3 regions of the Halomonas sp. 113 genome follow, and region 2 is predicted to be linked to each of the others. Evidence: predicted binding sites of a transcription regulator. Region 2 holds the regulator's gene; each other region holds the start of a gene.
What was found. The regulator FliA, encoded in region 2, starts transcription of late flagellar genes. The targets are predictions, from matches to a motif close to CTAAAGTTNNNNNNNNNNCNGCCGATA.
Positions count from the first base shown of each region.

Region 1 (7,210 bases), 2.9 Mb from region 2:
TCGCGCTCGGAAAGCATCTCATCCAGATCATGCTTACCCAGCACGGAACGCAAAGTGGTCTGTGCTAGTTGACTGGTCGCCTGGGTAAAATTCTCGACTTGAATGATCGCCTTTTCTGGATCGACGACGCGGAAATAAAGCACCGCATTAACTTTAACGGTGACGTTATCCTGAGAGATTACGTCCTGTTCCGGCACATCCATGGTAATGACGCGCAGATCCACCACCTCCATCTTCTGAATGGCGGGGATCACAATGACTAGCCCAGGCCCTTTCACTATCTGATAACGCCCCAGAAAGAACACTACGCCGCGTTTATATTCTGGCAGTATGCGAATAGAGGCAGCGATCAACATCACCACCAGCACGACAGGAACTAAATACGAAATAATCATTGGACACCTCGTTTAGCTGTGGGTCGGTTATGTCAGAAAGTGGGCACTAGCGGGGCGTCACATATACCGTCAAGCCATCAAGGCGCACCACCACAAGCTTCTCACCTCGTTTGACTGGCACATCGCTTACTGCGTTCCAGCGCTCGCCATGCAGCCTTACATGGCCGCTGGTCTCAAAATCATCCAGTGCAACCGCATCTGCGCCGATTAACTGCTCCGCGCCAGTGTGTGCCGGACGACGGCGCAGCGTTGCAAAGCGTGTTAACGTCCATAGCATTAGCCCCCCGGACATCAATGCCACACCACCGATTAGAGGTAGCGAAATGGCAAGATGCTCCGCGTCCATCAGCATTACCGAGCCAAGCACAAAGGCAATGATGCCGCCAACCCCCAGCACGCCGAAGCTAGGCATAAATGCCTCACCCACCATCAACGCCAGCCCGACCACCATCAGCGCAAGCCCGGCGTAGTTAATCGGCAGCACCTGAAACGCAAACAGGGCGAGCAGCAAGCAAATCAAGCCAATGGTGCCGGGGAACAGACTGCCGGGATTGGCCAGCTCGAAAACCAGCCCGTAAAAGCCGATGACCATCAAGAAGAAGGCTATGTTGGGATTAGTGATCAGCGATAGCACCTGGGTGCGCCAATCAGGGTCGAAGCGCTCAATGGTGAGGCCTGCGGTCTCAAGCGTGGCATCACCGCTTTCCATGACCACGCTCATGCCGTCAATCTGCTCAAGGAGATCGTCAAGATCGCGCGCCACCACATTGATGACGTTCTGCTCCAGCGCCTCGCTGGCAGTGAGATTGACCGCATTGCGCACGGCCTCTTCAGCCCAATCGGCATTGCGATCATGGCGTTCCGCTAGGCTGCGGATAAAGCTCACCGCATCTTCCATCACCTTGCGTTCCATGGCGCTGCCCTCGGACTCCTCAGCCGAATTATCTTCTTCGTCTTCATCGCTGCCGAGCAGCCCACCGCCCATCTGTACCGGCGTGGCCGAGCCGAGATGCGTCGAGGGGGCCATGGCAGCCACGTGGCTACCGTAAAGTAGATAGGTGCCCGCGCTTGCCGCTCGCGCACCACTGGGGAAAACGTACATCACCACGGGAATGTCAGCGTTGAGCATCTCGCGAATCATGTCGCGGGTGGTGTCGACCAACCCGCCGGGGGTATCGAGCTCGACGATCACCACCTCACTGCCCTGCTCGCGGGCTTTATCCAGCCCACGCTCAAAGTAGTCCTTGGTAGCCGGGCCGATGGCGCCTTCAATATTAAGCACCAGAACGCTTGGTGAAGCGCTTTGTGCCATGGCCTGCCATGTAAACGACATAGTAGCCATTAGCAAACCGGCAACCATCAACCAGAGCCAGTGCGGTTTGAGAGAAAGGGTTTGCATACCCACTCCTCGCATTCAACGCCTTGAACATTCCCGTCTGAATCTGCAGCCTATCCATAGCAACATACACAAGGCTATCTACTCAACGTAGCAGCCAAATTGAGCTTCGTCATGAACAACGTGATGGCAGGATTCGAGGGGAAAAGGAGCCTGAACCAAGGCGATGCTGCAAACCAGAGGTGGTTGCAATATTTTTGAGGAGTCGGTTAGTTCAAGTAATAACCACTAACTTTCCACGTGCCCTCTTCCAAGTGAGGAGTGATGGTTTCCGTAATCTGCGATGATCTGTTTTCAAAACGTGTTTGGAACGTCAAAACCGCGTAGTCATCTCTTGGAGCCCCAGGCATAGAGGTTTCGCGGACAACGCTTACTCGCCGACGCGACTGAACCGCACCAAAGTCACGACGCGCTGCACCAATCGTCCGTTCTAACATGTGCGGTGAAAGCGGCTTTTTTAGTAGTGAAGATGACGATTCCCATGCCTGCTCATACTGACCACTATCGATGGCTTCTAGCCACGCCAACGCCGCCGCCTCTGCCGCACTCGAGTTTGCCTGCGCTTGGTTAGACAGAATGAGAAGCAAGGTGATGATAAAGATCAGCATTTTCGGCATAACGGGCACTCTCGGCATTTAGCAACGACCAGAGAAATCTCGATGGTCTTAGGTATATATCGGTCATCGTCAGAGTTTCTTTAGGGCTGCAAGATGTATTTGCGTAATCGTTAAACTCCAAGCTGTGCCTGCTTCTCAAACCCTACTCGCTCGTTTACTATGCGCCACCCACCCTATTTCAGTAGCCACTATTAGGTCACTATGTCCGTCAATGCCCTCTATACCGACCTTTCTGGCTACTACGATTTGATGTGCGTGGATATCGACTATCAAGCGCAAAGCCACGCCATTCGCAGGCTGCATCAGATTTTCGGTAACGGCGGAACGACACACCTAGATTTAGCCTGTGGCACCGGCCCACACGTGCGCCATTTTATTGATTTTGGATACGCCAGTAGCGGGCTTGATATTAATCAACCCATGCTGGATATTGCCACCACGCGTTGCTCAGAAGCACACTTCACGTTGCAAGACATGAGTGACTTCAAGGCCAACGAGCCTCAAGACTTAATCACCTGCTTTTTATACTCAATCCACTACAACGATGGGATTGAAAAGCTAAAAGCGTGTATATCCAGTGCTCATTGTGCCCTCAAGTCTGGTGGTATTTTCTGTTTTAACGCAGTCGATAAAGACAAAATCGATAACGCTTTATCTGTTAAACACAGCGCCCAACAAGAAAGCGATTTATTCACGTTCCGCTCGGGATGGCACTACAGTGGCCAAGGTGAAAAGCAGTCGCTTAGGCTCAGCATTGAAAAAGCCAACGCTGAAGGAACACAGCTATGGAACGACGAACACCCCATGGTAGCCGTCAGCTTTGCGGAGTTAAGCGCACTCTTAGCGCCTCACTTTGAGGTTCATGTGTTTGAGCACAACTATGAAAAAATCATCCCCTGGGATAACGCCTCTGGAAACGCTATTTTTGTCTGTGTGAAGGTTTAGTCGTCTTCGACTAGCGGTTCTCCACTTTCTCAAGAAATATCACTGATAACCCCGCTGCAATGAACATTGCTCCAGCGCCCATATTCAGGCCTTGAATTACGCGCGGACGACTCTCCAACCAGCGCGCAAACATAGATGAAAAGAGACCCAGCACGGCGAATATAGCGAATGCCATAAAAGCAAACCAAGCACCTAGCAATAGCGTTTGCAACGCAATCGATCCCTGCGCCGGCGATACAAATTGAGGAATAAATGCCAAGATAAATAGCGCGGGCTTCGGATTAAGCACGTTGGTTAGAAACCCAGTGGTTAAAACCTCGCAGTAAGACAAACGACGATGCGATGAAAATGCAATCAAGTCTCTGGAACGTAATGCTTTAATACCTAACCAAATCAAATACCCGGCCCCAATCAATTTAACGGCGCTAAAGGCAACGGCAGAGGTCTGGATAAGAGCCGCCAAACCAAGAAAAGCGACAACCACATGCACCATCAGCCCCATTCCAGCTCCTACGCTGGAGACACAAGCCGCTAGACGCCCCTGGCTAAGTCCACGACTAACGGCGAGTATATTATCAGGCCCCGGCACTAGAATTATTAAAACGCATGCGGCAGTGAAAGCCATCCATGTTTCGATTGGTATCATGTCTCTCTCCTATCCCAAAACTTACGCTTACCCGTATTAATGGCAAAACCGTGCGTGCGCATCGGATGGGGCGTTATGCATTGAACCCTACCTGATACCTCTGCTTGCTTGGGCTGAATCCTGAAGACTCGTAGAACCTGTGTCGCGGGGTCTTTAGACCTCGTCATAAGCGCCGCTTTATAACAGCCAGCTTGCTGGGCAAAGTCTATAGCACACCTAAGATTGGCCTTACCGATACGTTGCTTGCGGTGATCCTTGGAAACAATCACATTTTCAATGATTGCATACGGTCGACCAGACCAACTCAAATTAGCACACATATTTACGGTACAGGTACCCATCATGCCATTATCAGTGAAGGTACTAACGATACATCCCCCCTTTATGATATTGAACCAAAGACCCGCGGCAATTCCTCATCCACTACTGAAGTTGCCTCATCCCTGCAAATAAAAATTAATTCACTGCGTCTGTGACCAATAGTCATTTCTCTTTGAATCTAGGAGCCAGTATATGAACGTTCTGATTCAGAAAGGCTTTAACCTTGAGAAGGCTGGGCCTGTCGCTAAGCTATATGAAGAAGCTTTCGGCGCTAAATTCGCGAGCGCAATACCTGACAAGGCTAAGCGCATTCAATTACTCTCCGACTGTTTTGTCCCTGAATTTTCCTTTACTGCCATCTTTGAAGATGAGGTCATTGGGCTAGCAGGGTTTCAGCAGCCCAATGGTTCGCTAACGAGCGGAATCGGGATGAAACAGCTGATAGGCAAGCTTGGAACATTGAAAGGGCTCTGGGCATGTCTGGTGTTCAGCTTATTCGAGCGCAAGCCAAAATCTCAAGAATTGGTGATGGATGGGATTGCTGTCGATAGCCGATTCCGAGGGCGAGGCATAGGTTCCAGACTCTTGGATAGCATTATTGCACATGCCGTGGATAATGGTTTCGAGACGATCCGCTTAGACGTTATCGATAGCAACCCGAGAGCAAGGAGGCTGTACGAGTCCAAGGGATTTATCGCCGTAAACGAAGAGCATTTTCCCTACTTGAAATGGTTAATCGGCTTTTCTGGGTCAACAACCATGGTGTTGAAGGTAGCAAGTTTAACTTAGCAGACAATGCTCGCCCTCTCGAAAGCATATCCCTTCAGAGGTGAGAGCCTGGCGCCTAGATGTTCATTCATAATCGCCATTGTCAGATATTACCCTTCGGCCACACATGGCCGAAATTGCCCCCTTTGTGACCGCTTAACGCATCGTTGGCAGAATGCGTAACAGCTAATCTGTAACCTCACTTCAACACGATGAGATTAGCCATGAACCAGCCTAAAACCGCATTACTATTAATTGATGTTCAAGCCTCGTTCCCTGCCCGCGATTACTGGGTAGAATCACTGGCTCAGGCGTGGCGTCCCAAGCAGCGTGCGGTGCTGAACGCAGCCCAGACCAACGATATACCGGTTGTGCGCATTCTGCATGAGGCACCTGGCAGCCAAGGGGCTTTCGACCCTGACGGTGGCCTTATTCGTCCGCTTGATGACTTTAACGATGAAGTGGCGGTAACCTTTCATAAACGTGCGCATAACGCGTTCAGCGATACCTCACTAGAAAGCTGGTTACGGGAGCGAGGCATTGAACGGCTGGCGATTAGCGGTATTCGTACCGAGCAATGCTGCGAAACCACCGCACGGGTGGCGTCGGATTTAGGGTTTAGCGTCGACTTTATCAGCGATGCTACCCTAACGTTCCCCATGACACGCCACGGCATCACCTGGTCAGCAGATGATATTAAGGCGCGCACCGAACTGGTACTTGAAGACCGCTTTGCGCGTATTATCAGCACACAAGACATGATCAACGAATGGCAAAACCCCCGTGAGTGAAGAGCAACACAATAGCCAACCGCCATCCACAAGAGCCACCACCTTGCGGGTGGCGGTACTGATGATGCCCGGCCAAGTGCCACTTGATTTGGTTGGCCCACTTCAGGTCTTACAGTGTGCTGACCGGCTTTCGATAGACATTCAGGTGCGCTATCTCGGCCCCAAAGCGGCCATGCAGTGGCTAGGGCCGCTGACCCTTAGCGGCATCGATCCCTTGCCTGAACAGCTTCCTACTCAAGATTTACTGCTTATTCCTGGTCAGTACCGCAATAGCCTTGAGCCATTAGCGCAGCAAGAGTGTGTTGCTTGGCTCAAAGCGAATGCCCACTATGCAGATACGCTGATGACCGTTTGCTCGGGCACGCTATTACTGGCAGACGCGGGCCTGTTAAAGGGAAGACGCTGTACCACCCACCACGCGCTAATCGAGCAGTTACAAGCCAAAGCCCCACAAGCAAAGGTACAAAGTGATTGTATCTTTACCGAGGACGGGCGCTATTTAACCAGCGCGGGGATTTCGACCGGCATTGATACCATGCTGTACTGGCTTACCCGTGCTTGTGGCCATTCACTGGCCTTGGCGGTAGCGCGAGAGATGGTGCTGTATCTTCGTCGCAGTGGTCAGGAGCCTCAGTTGGGTGCATGGCTTGAGGGCCGCAATCATGTGGATGAACGGCTGCATCGCGTTCAAGATGCAATATGTGCCGCCCCTTCGCAAACCTGGCGTATCGAGACATTGGCGGCTCAGGCAGCCATGAGTGAGCGTCATTTTCGGCGCCAATTCAAAAGCCTCACCGGCATGCTGGTGGGCGACTACATTATGGGGTTGCGCCTGCAGCGAGCCAAAGCGTTAATGACCGAAACGACATGGACGCTAGCGCGTATCGCCGAAGCATCCGGATTCGGGGATGAGCGGCAGCTAAGGCGCAACTGGGCTCGCCAGGAAAAAGCGCCGCCTAGTGTATGGCGCCGGGCCAGCTCCCAGATGCTGCGTGATTGAGTTAATGTGAGCCATCATTAAAAAAACATACCATTGGTTAACGCCATGACCGAGTTCATCTTGCCAAGCAACGCTAACGATCTAAATTTTCGGCATCGCCTGCCTGATAAACGCTTAGCCCCGTGGGTTCAGTGCCTTTGGTCAATGGGGCGCCCAGGGCATCTCACTGAATCAAGAACCGAAAAGTTCTACCCTGATGCCGGTGCTAGCCTCAGCATCAAGCTCACCAGCCCCCACCCCATTATCACGCTCTGTTTCAACAAAACCACGTTGATAGAGACACTCGACACCACCGCACCCTGTCTGGGCATTCGTTTTAAGGCAGCCGGCA
Region 1 is NZ_LR881453.1:2,918,113-2,925,322, forward strand. Features, by position in the region: gene YERSI8AC_RS13770 (slipin family protein) at 1-395, opposite strand, end outside; gene YERSI8AC_RS13775 (NfeD family protein) at 442-1,794, opposite strand; gene YERSI8AC_RS13780 (DUF4019 domain-containing protein) at 2,001-2,408, opposite strand; gene YERSI8AC_RS13785 (class I SAM-dependent DNA methyltransferase) at 2,610-3,353, shown strand; gene YERSI8AC_RS13790 (LysE family translocator) at 3,364-3,999, opposite strand; gene YERSI8AC_RS13795 (GNAT family N-acetyltransferase) at 3,996-4,412, opposite strand; gene YERSI8AC_RS13800 (GNAT family N-acetyltransferase) at 4,513-5,109, shown strand; gene YERSI8AC_RS13805 (isochorismatase family protein) at 5,313-5,879, shown strand; gene YERSI8AC_RS13810 (GlxA family transcriptional regulator) at 5,872-6,879, shown strand; gene YERSI8AC_RS13815 (helix-turn-helix transcriptional regulator) at 6,925-7,210, shown strand, end outside.
Region 1: YERSI8AC_RS13780 (DUF4019 domain-containing protein) is a predicted target of FliA. The motif match lies at 2,466-2,492, and genes of this name have one in related genera.

Region 2 (7,210 bases):
GCTTACTGCGCGAAATGCAGGATATGCGAGCGCTGCTGGCAAACAGCCAGTCAACCCATACTGCTTCACCATCGCCAGCAGCGCCCACCGGAACGGCTGCACGGCTGCGTCAACTGCTGTGGAATGTGGGTTTTAGCAGCGAAATTGCCGATGAACTGCTGGCTGGGTTGCCTGCATCGCTAACCAGGTTAGACGGCGATAGCGAAGCCCCACTGCAGTGGCTGCGACAGCAGTTAATGGATCGCCTTTACGTACTCAACGATGAAGCAAGCTTTTTCGACCAAACCGGCATTGTTGCCCTGGTGGGGCCAACGGGGGTAGGTAAAACCACCACCACCGCCAAGCTGGCCGCTCGTTTTGTGATGCGCCACGGCACGCGCCCGGTAGCGCTGGTTACCACCGACAGCTTCCGGATCGGTGCCCATGAGCAGTTGCGCATTTATGCGCGCCTGCTGGATACCCCGATGTACGCCTTGGATGCCGAACAGCCCATCGACGATTTGCTGGGCCGCCTGCAGGGCAAGCAGTGGGTAATTATCGACACCGTAGGCATGAGTCAGCGTGACCAGCGGGTGATAGAGCAGATTGCCCACCTGCAAGGCGGACGCTCGCGGGTACGTTTGGTGCTGCTACTCAATGCTGCCAGCCAACCGGAAACCCTCGAAGAAGTGGTGCTGCGCTACCGTCAGGCCGCGCGGGCGGCGGGCGCAGAGTTAGATGACTGTATTATCACCAAACAGGATGAGGCGGGACGTCTGGCTCCAGTGTTAGATATTATTATGCGTCACGGGATGCGCGTACTGTTTGGCTCTAATGGCCAGCAGGTGCCCGAAGATATGGCCCTTGCCGCCCCCGATGCGCTAGTGGATCAAGCGCTGAGTACCGCGACACCTCAGCGTGAACGGGTGCAAAGTGCCGATGCGCCGATGGGAATGCCGCGCTGGTCGCGGGATGTCCTGGGCCAAGGGCGTCGTTTGTCGTCGCTACTGGCGAGGTTGCGCCAACGCGTCACGGGGTTTGCGGAATTAGAAGAGATCTGGAACCTAGCTTCGCTGCCTAGTCGTTTGCAGGAAACACATTTGGATGCATTACTTGCCGGTTATCCAGCGGCAAAGACCACCTTAGGGATGGCGTGGTTTCCGCGGCGCAATGAGCGCGGCTGCGACTGGGCAATGCCGGACATTGGCCTGGACACGGATGGTGCCTGGCTGGCGCTACCCTGGCTGCAGCATCGCCACGCCGCAGGGTGGCAGCCACGCTTAGCCGCTCTGTCGGCATCGAGCGGCGTTGCGGTGCACTTACTACCGCGCTTCCCTGAACCGGATGCACTAGCGTGGCTGGAAGCCGAGCACTTGACCTGGGTCAGCCAAGTGGCCCCCAGTCATCGGTTACGCTTTCACCACGAACGTCAATCTATCCGCCAGCTATTTAGTGACAGTGTGCTAACGCACCATGTGGGCGTGCGTTTTCGTGGCCAATCGGTGCAACTGTGGACTGCCTACGCCGAAGTCGAGGACGCCAGCGGCACGGCGCTACTCGCCTGGTTCGGTGAAGTTCGCGATCCGGAAAGCGCCAAAGTAGTGGCGCGCCGCTACTGGCTTACCCCCGCTCGGCTAGGAGCAGAGGTGCTCTCACTGCTGTTAACCCAGCTGCAAAGCGAAGGCTTGGCCGCCTTGACGCGTCGCGCGTGGCAGCAGTTAAAAGAGGCCGATAGCGGGGATCTAAATGCTGAAGTTCGCCTATTGATGGCCAGCGGTGTGGCATCGGTCGCCGGGCATCTCGATGTTGCTGATGATGAGGAGGCGCAGACGCTGCGTGGCGATCTGCTCAACCTATTAGGCAACAGCCGTCGCCGCCGCGATACCGGCATGCTTGATGCACTGGTCTACGCCTTTATGGCACGAGATGCGATTCGTCAAATGGGCAGTGTTAGTCGAGAGGGCGTGGCGTGAGCGAACAGGATCAAGCATCGGGTCTACGCAAGTGGGCAAACCTGCAGCGCCAACAGCAGCAAGCTGAGGGTACAGTTGATGTTGCGGCGGCAGAACACGTGCCGGAATCTGAACAGCCTAGCTCTCTGTTAAAGCCGACAGCTGCAGCGGTGGAAGAGCCAGCAACGGTGGTAGCGCACCGGCCCAAAATTCCGCTTATTGTGGTCGGACTACCGGGTAGTGGTGCAGCCCAGGTGAACAAGGTTAAAGCACGATTAGGGCAGTGGTCGACGTTAGGTCGAAGCTGGGCCGGTGATCCTGAGGATTGGGATATTCATATCGTCATGGCCGAAACGGCCGACCTAGCCCAACTTTGCGATCAATACAGCCGTTGGGCACTGTGGATCAGTAGCGATGCCGATACCTTTGCTTCCATGTTCCGTACCTTGCGTCAACTACATGAGCGTGGCGGGCCGCGCCGTTTGCTGGCGCTCCACGAGCCGCACTTGCCGCGTCAAGGGTTGCTCAATAACTTGCGTGAGGCAGCTGATTACTACTTAAATATGGAGCTGTTGGTACTTGCACGATGAGCGCACTCTGCCGAGGAGACCAAGCATGCTAAGCTGGCTATTAAGAGGGAGACTGCTACTGAGCCCAGTACTGCTGACAGGGTGTCTACTAGCAGGGGTAACGGGAAACGCCCAGGCGACACCCGGTAGCTGGAGCAGCCAGATACCAGGTCTGATGGTAGCGATGAGTGATCGGTCAAGCGCTAGCCAAAACGCTACCCCACCTGCTGCTGCTAACAATGTGGAGTCAGCACAGCTCGGGCGTATTCATTGGCAGTTTCAATATCCCCCTGGTGCGTTATTAAACGCTTGGCTGTGCCATCCTGAGCAGTGCGTTGCGTTAGCTGGCATGCGGGGGACTACCACTGCCCTGGCGGGGTTTGCCGCGGATGCGCCGTTGCATTTTCGCTTCGCTTTACGTCCGGGGCAGCGGCCTGTTCGTGTCCAGGGGCTGCAAATGATTGTGAACTATCAGTGAAGGCTGGATAGACGCGAGGCGAGAGGATGTACACAGCACAAGGCAGGATCAAACAGAGTGAGCTGTTGACGCAATACATGCCACTGGTACGACGTCAGGCCTTGACGCTTCAGGTCCGTTTGCCAGCCAGTATTGAGCTCGACGACCTTATTCAAGCCGGGATGGTAGGGCTGCTGGAAGCGCTGGGGCGCTTCGATGCCACCCAGGGGGCAACGTTCGCGACGTTTGCCAGTCAGCGTATTCGCGGTGCAATGATGGATGAATTACGTACCCGCGACTGGTTGCCCCGCAGCGTGCGCCGCTCAGCGCGAGCGGTTGACAGTGCCGTTCGTCAATTAGAGCAACAGCTCGGACGGGCACCAGAAGAGAACGAAATCGCCCAACACCTTGAAATGCCGTTGAGTGAGTATCAGCAGCTCCTCAACGACACCAACAGTGGTCAACTGTTGCCGTTTGAAGAGCTGGTGGCCGACGGTGGCGAGCCTAGCAATAATGAATTGGCTAATTCACCGTTCGAGCAGTTGCTAGACGGCCAGCAACGACAAACGTTGATTGAGGCAATTGAAGCGCTGCCAGAGCGTGAAAAGCTGCTAATGGCGCTGTACTACCAAGAAGAACTCAACCTTAAGGAAGTAGGGGCTGTGTTGGGCGTCACGGAGTCACGCGTTTCACAACTGCACAGCCAAGCCGTCAGCCGCTTACGCGCGCGTTTACACGACTCGGCATAACACCTCTTTTTACTCACTTGTGACCGGCAAGGAGCCGTGGATGAACCCTTCGACGCTGATAGGCATATTTGCCAGCATACTACTGTTGGTGAGCGTGCTGTTTTTCACCGCAGAGTCCCCTGAAAGTTTTATCAATTTGCCGGGTTTGGCCATTGTGGTGACCGGTACCCTAGCGGCAACCTTTATCAGCTATCCGCTGAAAGAGGTGCTCCGCGTCGTACGGTTGGTGGGCTTGGTATTCCGGCGCGAAAATACCTATATGCGTGACGATATCCGCGAATTGGTGGATATGTCGCGACTCTGGTTTAAGGGCGATGTACGTGCGGTCGAGCGCGAGTTGGAGCATACCCGAAACCCGTTTTTGCGTACCGGGATCCAACTGGTCATTGCCAACACCAAAGAGGATGAAATTTTTGACATGCTGCGTTGGCGCATTGCCCGTCTTAAAGCGCGTGAGCATGCCGAGGCACAAATATTCCGTACCATGGCCACCTACGCACCCGCATTTGGCATGATCGGCACCCTGGTGGGGCTGGTCAATATGCTGGAAGTCATGGACGCAGGCGACCTGCAGGTGATCGGCCCGCGCATGGCGGTGGCCCTGCTCACCACCTTCTACGGCATTTTACTCGCCAACTTGGTGTTTAAGCCGATTGCGGTGAAACTCGAGCGCCGCACCGAAGAGCGGCTGATTACCATGAACATGGTGCTGGAAGGTATTTCGCTGATTACCAAGCGCCGCCTGCCGTCGTTTATTGAAGAGACCCTCAACTCGTTTGTAGCTAACTATCACGATGAGATCCGTGATAACAGCGTCAAACCAAGGCCTGATTCGTCGGTTAGTGCGGCGGCGAAGGGGTAGGCCAGATGCTTGACCGTGATACGCGCCACGCACTGGAAATGACGCCGTCGCCAGGCGATGGTGACGAGGGTTGGCTAACCAGCTATTTGGATGTGCTGACGCTGCTAATCACGCTCTTTGTGCTGCTGCTTTCACTGACACCGCCGGGAGGCGGTGAGGCGGCTGATACTGCTTTCATGCGCTCGGCTAGCGCTGTATCATCATTGCCGCTGGCGTCTCTAGCCACTGGTATTCAGCCCCGCCATTCAGGGGTTCAGCCGCAGTTTGATGGGCTCGACATCCCCGGTGTCAGTGTTTCGCAAGGGAGTGAAGGGGTCACGTTACGTATTGATACCAGCCTTTTATTTCCCAGCGGTCAAGCTGTACTGACTTCCCGTGGGCAAGAGGTGGTAGAAAGCCTTATCGATGTGCTGACCCGTTTTGACGGTCAGATTTCGGTAGAAGGCCACACCGACAGCGTGCCTATTTCAACGGCCCGCTTCCCCTCTAATTGGGAGCTTTCATCAGCGCGGGCTATCGCTGTGGTGAGGCATTTAGAGCGCCAAGGATTCAATATCTCTCGTATGCGGGCCGTCGGTTATGCCGACACCCAACCCATGGAACCGAACGCAACGGCGGAGGGCCGAGCTGCCAACCGTCGCGTAGAGTTGTTGCTAAGGCAGCAGGTCGAGGGTGAATAGATTGCGAGGCCACGTTTGTGTCCATGTACCACCCGCGATTGCAGTCGTTTGGAGCCCTGCTGGTAGTCGATGCCGATTGTCGCTGCATCCAAACTACTAGTACTAACTTAACCCGCTTAATTGGTTTTGAGCGCCCTGAACATGGGCAGCTTACGCTAGCCTGCGTGTTGGGGAAACGGCTAAGTCAGCGGGTGCGTCGTGAATTGCAGGGGCAGCAGCGGCTCCCTGGCCCTTTAGTGTTTATGCGTTCCAAGCACCGACACGCACGTTTTCAAATCCACGCTTATCGAGCGGGTGAGCAGGTCATTGTCGAGATTGAGCCACTCAACCCCCGTAGTAAGCGTCGTCTGCTGGGTACGGTGACTGAGCGGCTGAGGCATTTGGTTGAAGCGACGCATCAGCAAGAACTCCTCGACTGCCTGGTTAACGCTGTTCAACAGCTCACCGGTCATGATCGTGTCACCGTGTGCCATTTCGATAGCGATTGGCATGGTTTGATGGTCGCAGAAGCATTGGGAAAACGGCTGCCCTCGCTGTTGGGTCAACGCTTTCCTGCCAGCGACTTCCCTGTCGCCTTGCGCAAAAGTTACCAACACTCCCCTGTACGGTTAATTGAAGACGTTAATGCTCCTACTGAAACGCTGATCCCCGCCGTCCCGGGAGCGAGCCTTAACGGTAGTTTTTTACGCGCACCTGCGCCAGAACGGCAGCGCTATTTAAACCGTCTGGGCGTGCGGGGCTCATTCAGTTTAGCCATTCAGGGGGATACCGGCTTATGGGGGCTAGTGTTTTGCCACTCACCTGTGCCGCATTCGGTTGAGCCCCCCGTGCGTGATGCTGTTCGCACCCTCGTACAAATGGCCACCCAACGCATGCTGCTGCTACGGGCGCGTCAAGAAGCCCGCTACCTACAACGGGTTCAGGATAGTCTGGTGCTCAGTGCGCGAGCGCGCAGCGAGCCGCAAAGTCCCCAACAATTACTTCATGAGCAGGCGGCTATCTGGATGAAGCTGTTTCGCGCCCATGGCGTGGTGCTGTGGGTGAATGGTGGCGCTTATCAAGCGGGTGTGACGCCGACTCCAGAAGCGATAAGCCAGTTTGTGCTGCGCCTGGAAAGAACTCATGTACATAGCGGCCCTTGGTGCACGCGCGAAATCGGCAAAGAGACGTTAACCGCTTCGCTAGCCATGCCCGAGCAGTGTGGGGCTCTAGCAGTGCCGCTGCCAATGAGTTCGACCCAGCGCGCCTGGCTGATTTTTTTTCGCCCCGAGCAGGTGGAAACGCTGTATTGGGCGATGCAGCCTACAACCAACCCTAAACCGGCCGTGATATTGGCTCCATCGGTTGCTTGGTCTGAAGAGGTAGTCGGCAGAAGTGAAGCGTGGCTGCGGGTAGAGCGCTTAGCGGCGGTAGACTTGGGGGAAGACCTGACGCTGGCGATTTCTGCCTATGAAATTAGCTCACTGAATATGCACCTGGAGCACGAACGCAAAGCCCTTGCCGAAGCCAACCAACGTCTTGAGCAATTAGCCCATTTCGATCCTCTAACCAAGGTGTGGAACCGTTACCGCATCGAAGAAGCGATCAATGCAGAGCTGGTGGCTGCCAGGCGCTATGCGGCCGCTTTTGCCTTGCTACTGTTCGATGTGGATAACTTTAAGCAGATCAACGATGCTCACGGCCATAGCGTGGGTGACGATGTGCTGGTGGCCCTGGCGCGCTTAGTGGAAAGCTCGCTGCGTGGCTGCGACCACCTGGGCCGTTGGGGAGGCGAAGAGTTTATTGTGCTGGCGACTCATTCCGATGTTGATGCCACCACTGGCCTGGCTGAGCGGCTGCGCTCGCTGGTAGAAGAGCTGCGTATAGAGGGCGTTGAGCAAACGGTTACAGTGAGTATCGGTGTCGCCGTTTGGCAGCCGGGTGACAGCTGTAAAACCCTTATCTCCCGGGCTGATGACGCCA
Region 2 is NZ_LR881453.1:49,598-56,807, forward strand. Features, by position in the region: gene flhF (flagellar biosynthesis protein FlhF) at 1-1,952, shown strand, start outside; gene YERSI8AC_RS00405 (hypothetical protein) at 1,949-2,521, shown strand; gene YERSI8AC_RS00410 (flagellar protein FlhE) at 2,547-2,978, shown strand; gene YERSI8AC_RS00415 (RNA polymerase sigma factor FliA) at 3,005-3,706, shown strand; gene YERSI8AC_RS00420 (motility protein A) at 3,747-4,568, shown strand; gene YERSI8AC_RS00425 (OmpA/MotB family protein) at 4,574-5,248, shown strand; gene YERSI8AC_RS00430 (sensor domain-containing diguanylate cyclase) at 5,272-7,210, shown strand, end outside.

Region 3 (7,210 bases), 4.1 Mb from region 2:
TGGTGACTTATAGTTACCATTGGCCAAGTAGAAAGCGACAGGAATATCGCGATCACGCGCTTCATCGGCAATAAGCATGTCCAAGGTTTGGCCACCGTAGAACCAAACAATATCCGGCTTAAATGAATCCAGCATGTAGAGATACTGGCTGTACCACAGCCCTTCTTCGTGGGTCGTAAAGTGATTACGGTTATGGCTATAGCTCACTACCAGCTGATGAGTCAGTGGGCCATCTTCAGCTTCGATTAGTTGGTGCAAGTGAGCGTTCAGGTCTGGAAATTGCTCTTTGAGTTTTCCCATCCCCTTAGGATTATCAAATACGGTCGCGCCCAATATTTGGACTTCATACCCATAAGCTACCAGTTGCAACAGCATTTGCCGCACTGTCATGCTGGCCCCGCTAGAGGAGTCTAGCAGGCAGAATGGATTAGCCCATAATATGCGGGGCTTGCGTTTTTGATTAGTAGATGAAGAAGAGGTCTTAACCATGAAGCAGCTCACACAGAAAAAAGGCAATTTATCTATCTTACCGTGGTAGCGCGGTGACCAAAGGCGCGAATGCAGAGGTATTTAAGTAGATGTTCTCGCAATCAGCACCACTCAGACATTGCAGCAAGCAAAAAACGGGACCGATTGGCCCCGTTCTTTATTTTCTAGCTTATCTTTACCGGCTCGAATATTAGCCCAGCAGAGATAGTACAGACTGAGGCGTCTGGTTAGCCTGCGCCAGCATGGAGGTACCGGCCTGCTGAAGAATGTTAGCGCGTGTCATGTTAGACACTTCCACTGCGTAGTCGGCATCTTCGATACGCGAGCGAGCTTCAGAAAGATTGGTAGACGTCGTTGCCAGGTTATCGATTACCGAGTCGAAGCGGTTAAGCGTTGCACCCAGGGTTGCACGGTTGGTATCAAGGGTTTCAGTTGCAGTATCAACAGAGTCAACCAAGTCTTGGAACTCTTGGTGAACGACACCCGCCGCACCACCGGAAGTAATTGCAAATGTGCTGCCGGTAACAGCACCACCTGACAACCCAAGACCATCTACGGTGGCGTCAAGCGTAGTAACAGAAATAACGTCTTCAGCATCAGTATTAGAACCAATCTGAATATTGAGGGTACCGCCACCGCTGACGTTCAGCAGGTTAGTGCCGTTAAAGTTGTTACTGCCAGCTACACGGTCAATTTCAGCCAGGCGCTCGTTGATTTCGGTAACGATCGCATCACGGTCTTCTGTAGCGTTAGTATCGTTAGCACCCTGAACTGCTAGCTCACGAATGCGCTGGAGGTTGTCATTGATTTGATCAAGACCACCTTCCATGGTTTGTACTAAGGAAATACCGTCGCTAGCGTTACGGCTAGCTTGATCCATGCCTTTGATTTGAGCCGTCATTTTGTTGGCAATGGCTTGACCAGCAGCGTCATCAGAAGCGCTGTTGATACGCAGACCAGATGACAGGCGCTCTTGCGCCTTAGCCAACATAGACTGAGAGTTGGAAAGATTATTCTGACCGATCAGGGCAGTAATGTTAGTGTTGATTACAGACATGTGAGTGCTCCTTGGAGATTAACTGGCCTAGTGGCCTGCTTTGCGGCACTTGCGTTGCCGTTATTATAATTAACGGCAGCTCCGCCAACTTCTTTAAAAAAACCGCTTTTTTTTATGTAAGCTACTGTAACCTAGCTAACGCGACAACTGTCAACTAACACCGAGTTCGGTGTTGTCTGCCTTAAATAAAAACGGGGCCTATTGGCCCCGTAATTACTCGCTTTTGAAACATTACTTGCTAAGGTATTAACCTAGCAGGGACAGTACAGACTGTGGCGTCTGGTTAGCCTGTGCCAGCATGGAGGTACCCGCCTGCTGGAGAATGTTTGCACGCGTCATGTTAGACACTTCCACTGCGTAGTCGGCATCTTCGATGCGCGAGCGAGCCTCGGAGAGGTTTGTGGATGTCGTGGCCAGGTTATCAATCACAGAGTCAAAGCGGTTAAGAGTAGCACCTAGTGTCGCGCGATCGGTATCTAGCGACTCAGTTGCAACATCAACAGCATCAACCAAGTTTTGGAAGCTGGTATGTGCCGCGTCGCTTCCAGACCCAGCAATAGCGAACGTTGAAGCACCACTAGCTGTTGTAATTACACTAGCACCACTACCTGCATCCAGCTCCAAACCAGTTACTGTTGCATCAAGCGTAGTAACAGTAATAACGTCTTCAGCTTCAGTATTAGAACCAACCTGAATATTGAGAGTGCCGCCACCGCTAACGTTCAGCAGGTTAGTGCCGTTAAAGTTATTGCTGCCAGCTACACGATCAATTTCAGCTAGGCGCTCGTTGATCTCGGTGGTAATTGCATCACGATCTTCTGTGGCGTTGGTGTCGTTGGCGCCTTGTACCGCTAGCTCACGAATACGCTGGAGGTTGTCATTGATTTGATCAAGACCACCTTCCATGGTCTGTACTAAGGAGATGCCGTCGCTAGCGTTACGGCTAGCTTGATCCATGCCTTTGATCTGAGCCGTCATTTTGTTGGCGATGGCTTGACCAGCAGCGTCATCAGAAGCGCTGTTGATGCGCAGGCCAGAAGACAAACGCTCTTGCGCCTTGGCCAACATAGACTGGGAGTTGGAAAGGTTGTTCTGGCCGATCAGGGCCGTAATGTTAGTGTTGATTACAGACATGTGAGTGCTCCTTGGAGATTAACTGGCCTAATGGCCTGCTTTGCGGCACCTGCGTTGCCGTTATAATAATTAACGGCAGCCGCACCCGGTTCTTTAGAAAAAAACGCTTTTTTTATGTAACGCTCTGTGACGTAACGAATTGCCATTCTGTATAGGACGTTACATGCCGCCAACAATCATTAGAAAACCATATTCTCAAGCTACTGTTTGCAGCAGCATTTGCCAGCCTTAAATACCAAAAACGGGGCCTATTGGCCCCGTCGTTACTATCTTTTGCAGATTACCAGCTAGGGTATTAGCCCAGCAGAGACAATACAGACTGCGGCGTCTGGTTAGCCTGTGCCAGCATGGAGGTACCCGCCTGCTGAAGAATATTCGCACGTGTCATATTCGACACTTCCACGGCGTAATCAGCATCTTCTATACGTGAGCGGGCTTCAGAGAGATTAGTCGACGTCGTCGCTAGGTTATCAATCACTGAGTCAAAGCGGTTAAGCGTTGCACCCAAGGTGGCACGGTTGGTATCCAGAGTCTCGGTAGCAGTATCAACAGCATCAACTAGCGCTTGGAAATCGCCGTGTGCGTTAGTAGCAGCTCCGCCACCACTGGTACCTTGAAGTTGGAACTGCGATGCTGCACCACCACTCGCAGCAGTTATCACACCACCAGCAGCTGAGTCTAAATCTAGACCTTCAACAGTGGCGTTAAGAGTAGTAACAGAAATAACATCTTCAGTTTCGGTATTAGAGCCGACCTGAATATTTAGAGTACCACCACCACTGACGTTCAGCAGGTTCGTACCGTTAAAGTTGTTGCTGCCAGCTACACGATCAATTTCAGCTAGACGCTCGTTGATCTCGGTAACGATTGCATCACGATCTTCTGCGGCATTAGTGTCGTTGGCACCCTGAACCGCTAGTTCACGAATACGCTGTAGGTTGTCGTTGATTTGGTCAAGACCGCCTTCCATGGTCTGAACGAGGGAGATGCCGTCGCTAGCGTTACGACTAGCCTGATCCATGCCTTTGATCTGAGCCGTCATTTTATTGGCGATGGCTTGACCAGCAGCGTCATCAGAGGCGCTGTTGATGCGCAGGCCAGAAGACAAACGCTCTTGCGCCTTTGCCAGCATAGACTGCGAATTTGACAAGTTATTCTGGCCGATCAGGGCAGTAATGTTAGTATTGATTACAGACATATGAACACTCCTTGGAGATGAACTGGCCTAATGGCCTGCTTTGCGGCGCTTATGGTGCCGTTATGATAATTAACGGCAGCCCCACCAATTTCTTTAGAAAAATCACTCTTTTTACCGTAAATTAACGTAACTTTTTCAACTATTGTCTCAACAAAAATCTCGGTTTCTTTATTAATTACTTTTCTGCATGTTCCCCAGCATACTGAACTGCTGAGAGAGGTAGCTACTCATTGAGTTCATCTGAGCGATCAAGCCATCCAATTGCCCAAACTGCTTACGATAACGCTCTGTGCTTCGCTCGATACTTGCCTCCATACGAAGCTTACGCTCGTCCAGGCTGTCAACCCGCTGCTCAGCACTAGTCACTGAGCTTTGAATGATGCCGTTTTCTGCCGTAATGCCTTCAAGCGTGGCGTTTAAGCGCCCAGCAAAGCCACCTTCTTCGGTTTCGCCCGCAAAGAAGGCAGATAGCCCCTCTGGGTTGTTGGCTACTGCATCGTCCAACTTATCCTCGTCGACCTTTAATCGCCCCTTCTCATCAATGGCGATGCCCAGTTGTGAAAGGCGTGAAATATCGCCGGTGCCGAGGTTGTCAGTAATATCCCGGCGTAGGCGGTCTTCAATGGTGCGCACGGTGCGGTCGCCCACTAGCTCGCCAGACGTTTCGCCTTCGCCGTTGTATGCGGTCATTCGACCAACGGTGGATTTCATTTCGTTATAGTTTTTAACGAACTCGTCAATGGCTTCTCTCAGCGACGCATCATCACGCTCGATTACCAGCGTAACGGGGTCACCAGAAGCCTCTGTGAGATCAAGCGTTACGCCTTGGATGGCCTCTTCAACGCGATTGGTTTTACTGGTGATAGCAATGCCATTAACATTCAGTTCAGCGTCCTGACCTGAACGCTGGGTGGCTGCATCCATGGTCAGCGATGCCAAACCTGAGAAGCTCTCCAGTGAAGCATCTTGGCCCGTCTCTTTTGAGCTCAGCGCTAAGCGGTATCCAGTGCCATCATTAACGATAGAAGCAGTGACACCAGACTCTTTATCCGCATTGATCTGGTCACGGACATCCGCCAGCGTACTGCCCGCTGAAATAGCAACATCGTAGCTTGTTTGTGTTCCGCCAGCACCAAAGTTAAGCGTTAGCGTCGCATCGGCTGCTGTTAGCTCTTGGTCTAGCGCTACGCTGTTGGAAGCAGCGCTGCCTGAGCGTGCCAATTGGGTAACGGTGACTTCATAGCGCCCTGCGTTAGCGGTTTCGCCTGCGGTCGCCAGCACGCCATCGCCCATCACGGTGCTTTTTTGCTGCTTAAATGTAGCGGCATCGTTCAGCGCAGCAATAGAGGTTTGCACCCTATCCATTGCTGACTCAAGGCGTCCATAGGCAGAAATCTTGGTTTGCTGAGCACTTTTCTGCTCTAGAATAGGCACAAGCTTTTGCTGTTCGGCCGCTTTTAGCTGATCCACCAAACCTGAAAGATCCAATCCAGAACCTACACCGAGTGCTGTGATCGATGCCATGGGGCTCATTCCTTATAAGAAGTAGAGAAAGGTGTCTAGGTAATCTATCGGCTGCGGAGGAACAAACTTTAGAGGTAATGCCTTTTTTAAGCTGTTTTTAAAGCATTGCAAAGAAAAATGCCCAGCACATAGTGCAGGGCATCTTGTAAGCTATTAATTTAGCTAGTTTATCAGGCTAATTTTAACTTTGCTGATCAAGCGCTGCAAACTGCTGGGTCAGATAAGCACTGGTTGAGTTCATTTGAGCTACCATGCTGTCCATCGCTTGAAACTGCGTGCGATAACGCTCAACGGTTTGTTCGATACGGCTTTCCGTTGTCGCATATCGGTCTTCTAACGAAGCAAAGCGACTTTCAGACGAATCAACGGCACTTTCAAGACGGCCACCTGTTCCAACCAAGCTTTCAAGCGATGAGGCTATTTGCCCTGCCATGCCACCCTCTTCGCTATCGCCTGCAAAAAAATTGGCTAGCTGATCTGGCTGATTAGCAACAATGCTATCTAATTTATCTTCGTCAATCTCCAGCTTGCCGTCTACTTGAAGCGAAATTCCTACATCCGACAACACGCTAAAGCCATCGCCGCCGACAACACTGCTAATTGTTTGACGAAGCTCTCGTTCAACTGCACGAGTCGTGGCATCGGCGTTCAACCCCGCCGCCTGCCCAGTCTCTTCGTCAAACGCTGTCAAGCTGGTAATGGTGTCCTTGAGCGTGTTGAAGTCATCAACAAAGGCCGTGACCTGCTCGCGGATAGCTTCACTATCTTGCTCAACGCTGACTGTGCTTGTTGCACCCGCCTCAGATAAGTTCAGGGTAATGCCTTGAATAGCGCCTTCCACTTGATTGGTAGGGCTGACAATGTCAATTCCATTGACGTTAAACTCTGCATCCTGACCCGCTTGAACTACCTGGGCATCAGTCGTTTGTACATCGCCAGCAAGAATGTCTGAAAAGTTTGTGCTTTCAATACTAGCGTCCGCACCCGTTTCCGTCGAATTTACTGCAAGACGATACCCTTCACCGTCGTTGATAATAGAGGCGCTTAAGCGGCCATCACTCTGTTGATTGATAGCATCACGCATATCTTCAAGGGAACTGCCATCAGCAATGGTAATGGGGTCCATAGCTCCGTCAGCAAGAGTAAAGGTTAATGACTGCTCCCCAGTCACTATGCTTTCGTCTGCTGTTTCCAAACGCTCTGTTACTAGGCTACTGGCTGTAGCTAACTGGCCGACCTGTACTTCGTACTGACCTGGCTGGGCCTCATTGCTGCTAACAGCGCCAACAGCACTGCCTTCTACATTGGTTGTTAGGCTCTCGAATGACGCCCCATCATTGAGTGCTTCGGCTGAGCTTTGAAACTGCTCAAGCGCGCTTTGCAACTTACCATAGGCAGATATTTTCGTATCTTCAGACTGGAGCTGTTCCGCAATAGGCTCAAGCTTTGCTTGTTCTGCCGTTTTTAATTGCTCCAGCAAGCCATTCAGATCCAAACCAGAACCGATGCCTAGTGATGTAATAGCAGCCATAAACCAATGCCTTTTTTGAATACATGTAGCTACGATTCGCGTTCCTTCATTAAGCAATACGTAGCACTGTTTTTAATACGATTACCTTAAAACCTCGGCTAGGTGAAGAATAACTTAAATATTCTTCTTCTTTTTTCGTGTCAATACGTTATTCAAAGTAATGAAACGTAACAGCCATCGCCAATTAATAAGAAAAATCAAAATAATAGATTCCCCTTTTAGCTGTTCTTCCGCCCAACCCCAATGTAACGCAGCCCCGCTTCTTTAACGGCGCTTG
Region 3 is NZ_LR881453.1:4,150,872-4,158,081, forward strand. Features, by position in the region: gene YERSI8AC_RS19560 (glycosyltransferase) at 1-390, opposite strand, end outside; gene YERSI8AC_RS19565 (flagellin N-terminal helical domain-containing protein) at 680-1,546, opposite strand; gene YERSI8AC_RS19570 (flagellin N-terminal helical domain-containing protein) at 1,793-2,680, opposite strand; gene YERSI8AC_RS19575 (flagellin N-terminal helical domain-containing protein) at 2,976-3,878, opposite strand; gene fliD (flagellar filament capping protein FliD) at 4,050-5,402, opposite strand; gene fliD (flagellar filament capping protein FliD) at 5,584-6,933, opposite strand; gene YERSI8AC_RS19590 (UDP-glucose dehydrogenase family protein) at 7,152-7,210, opposite strand, start outside.
Region 3: fliD (flagellar filament capping protein FliD) is a predicted target of FliA. The motif match lies at 5,448-5,474, and genes of this name have one in related genera.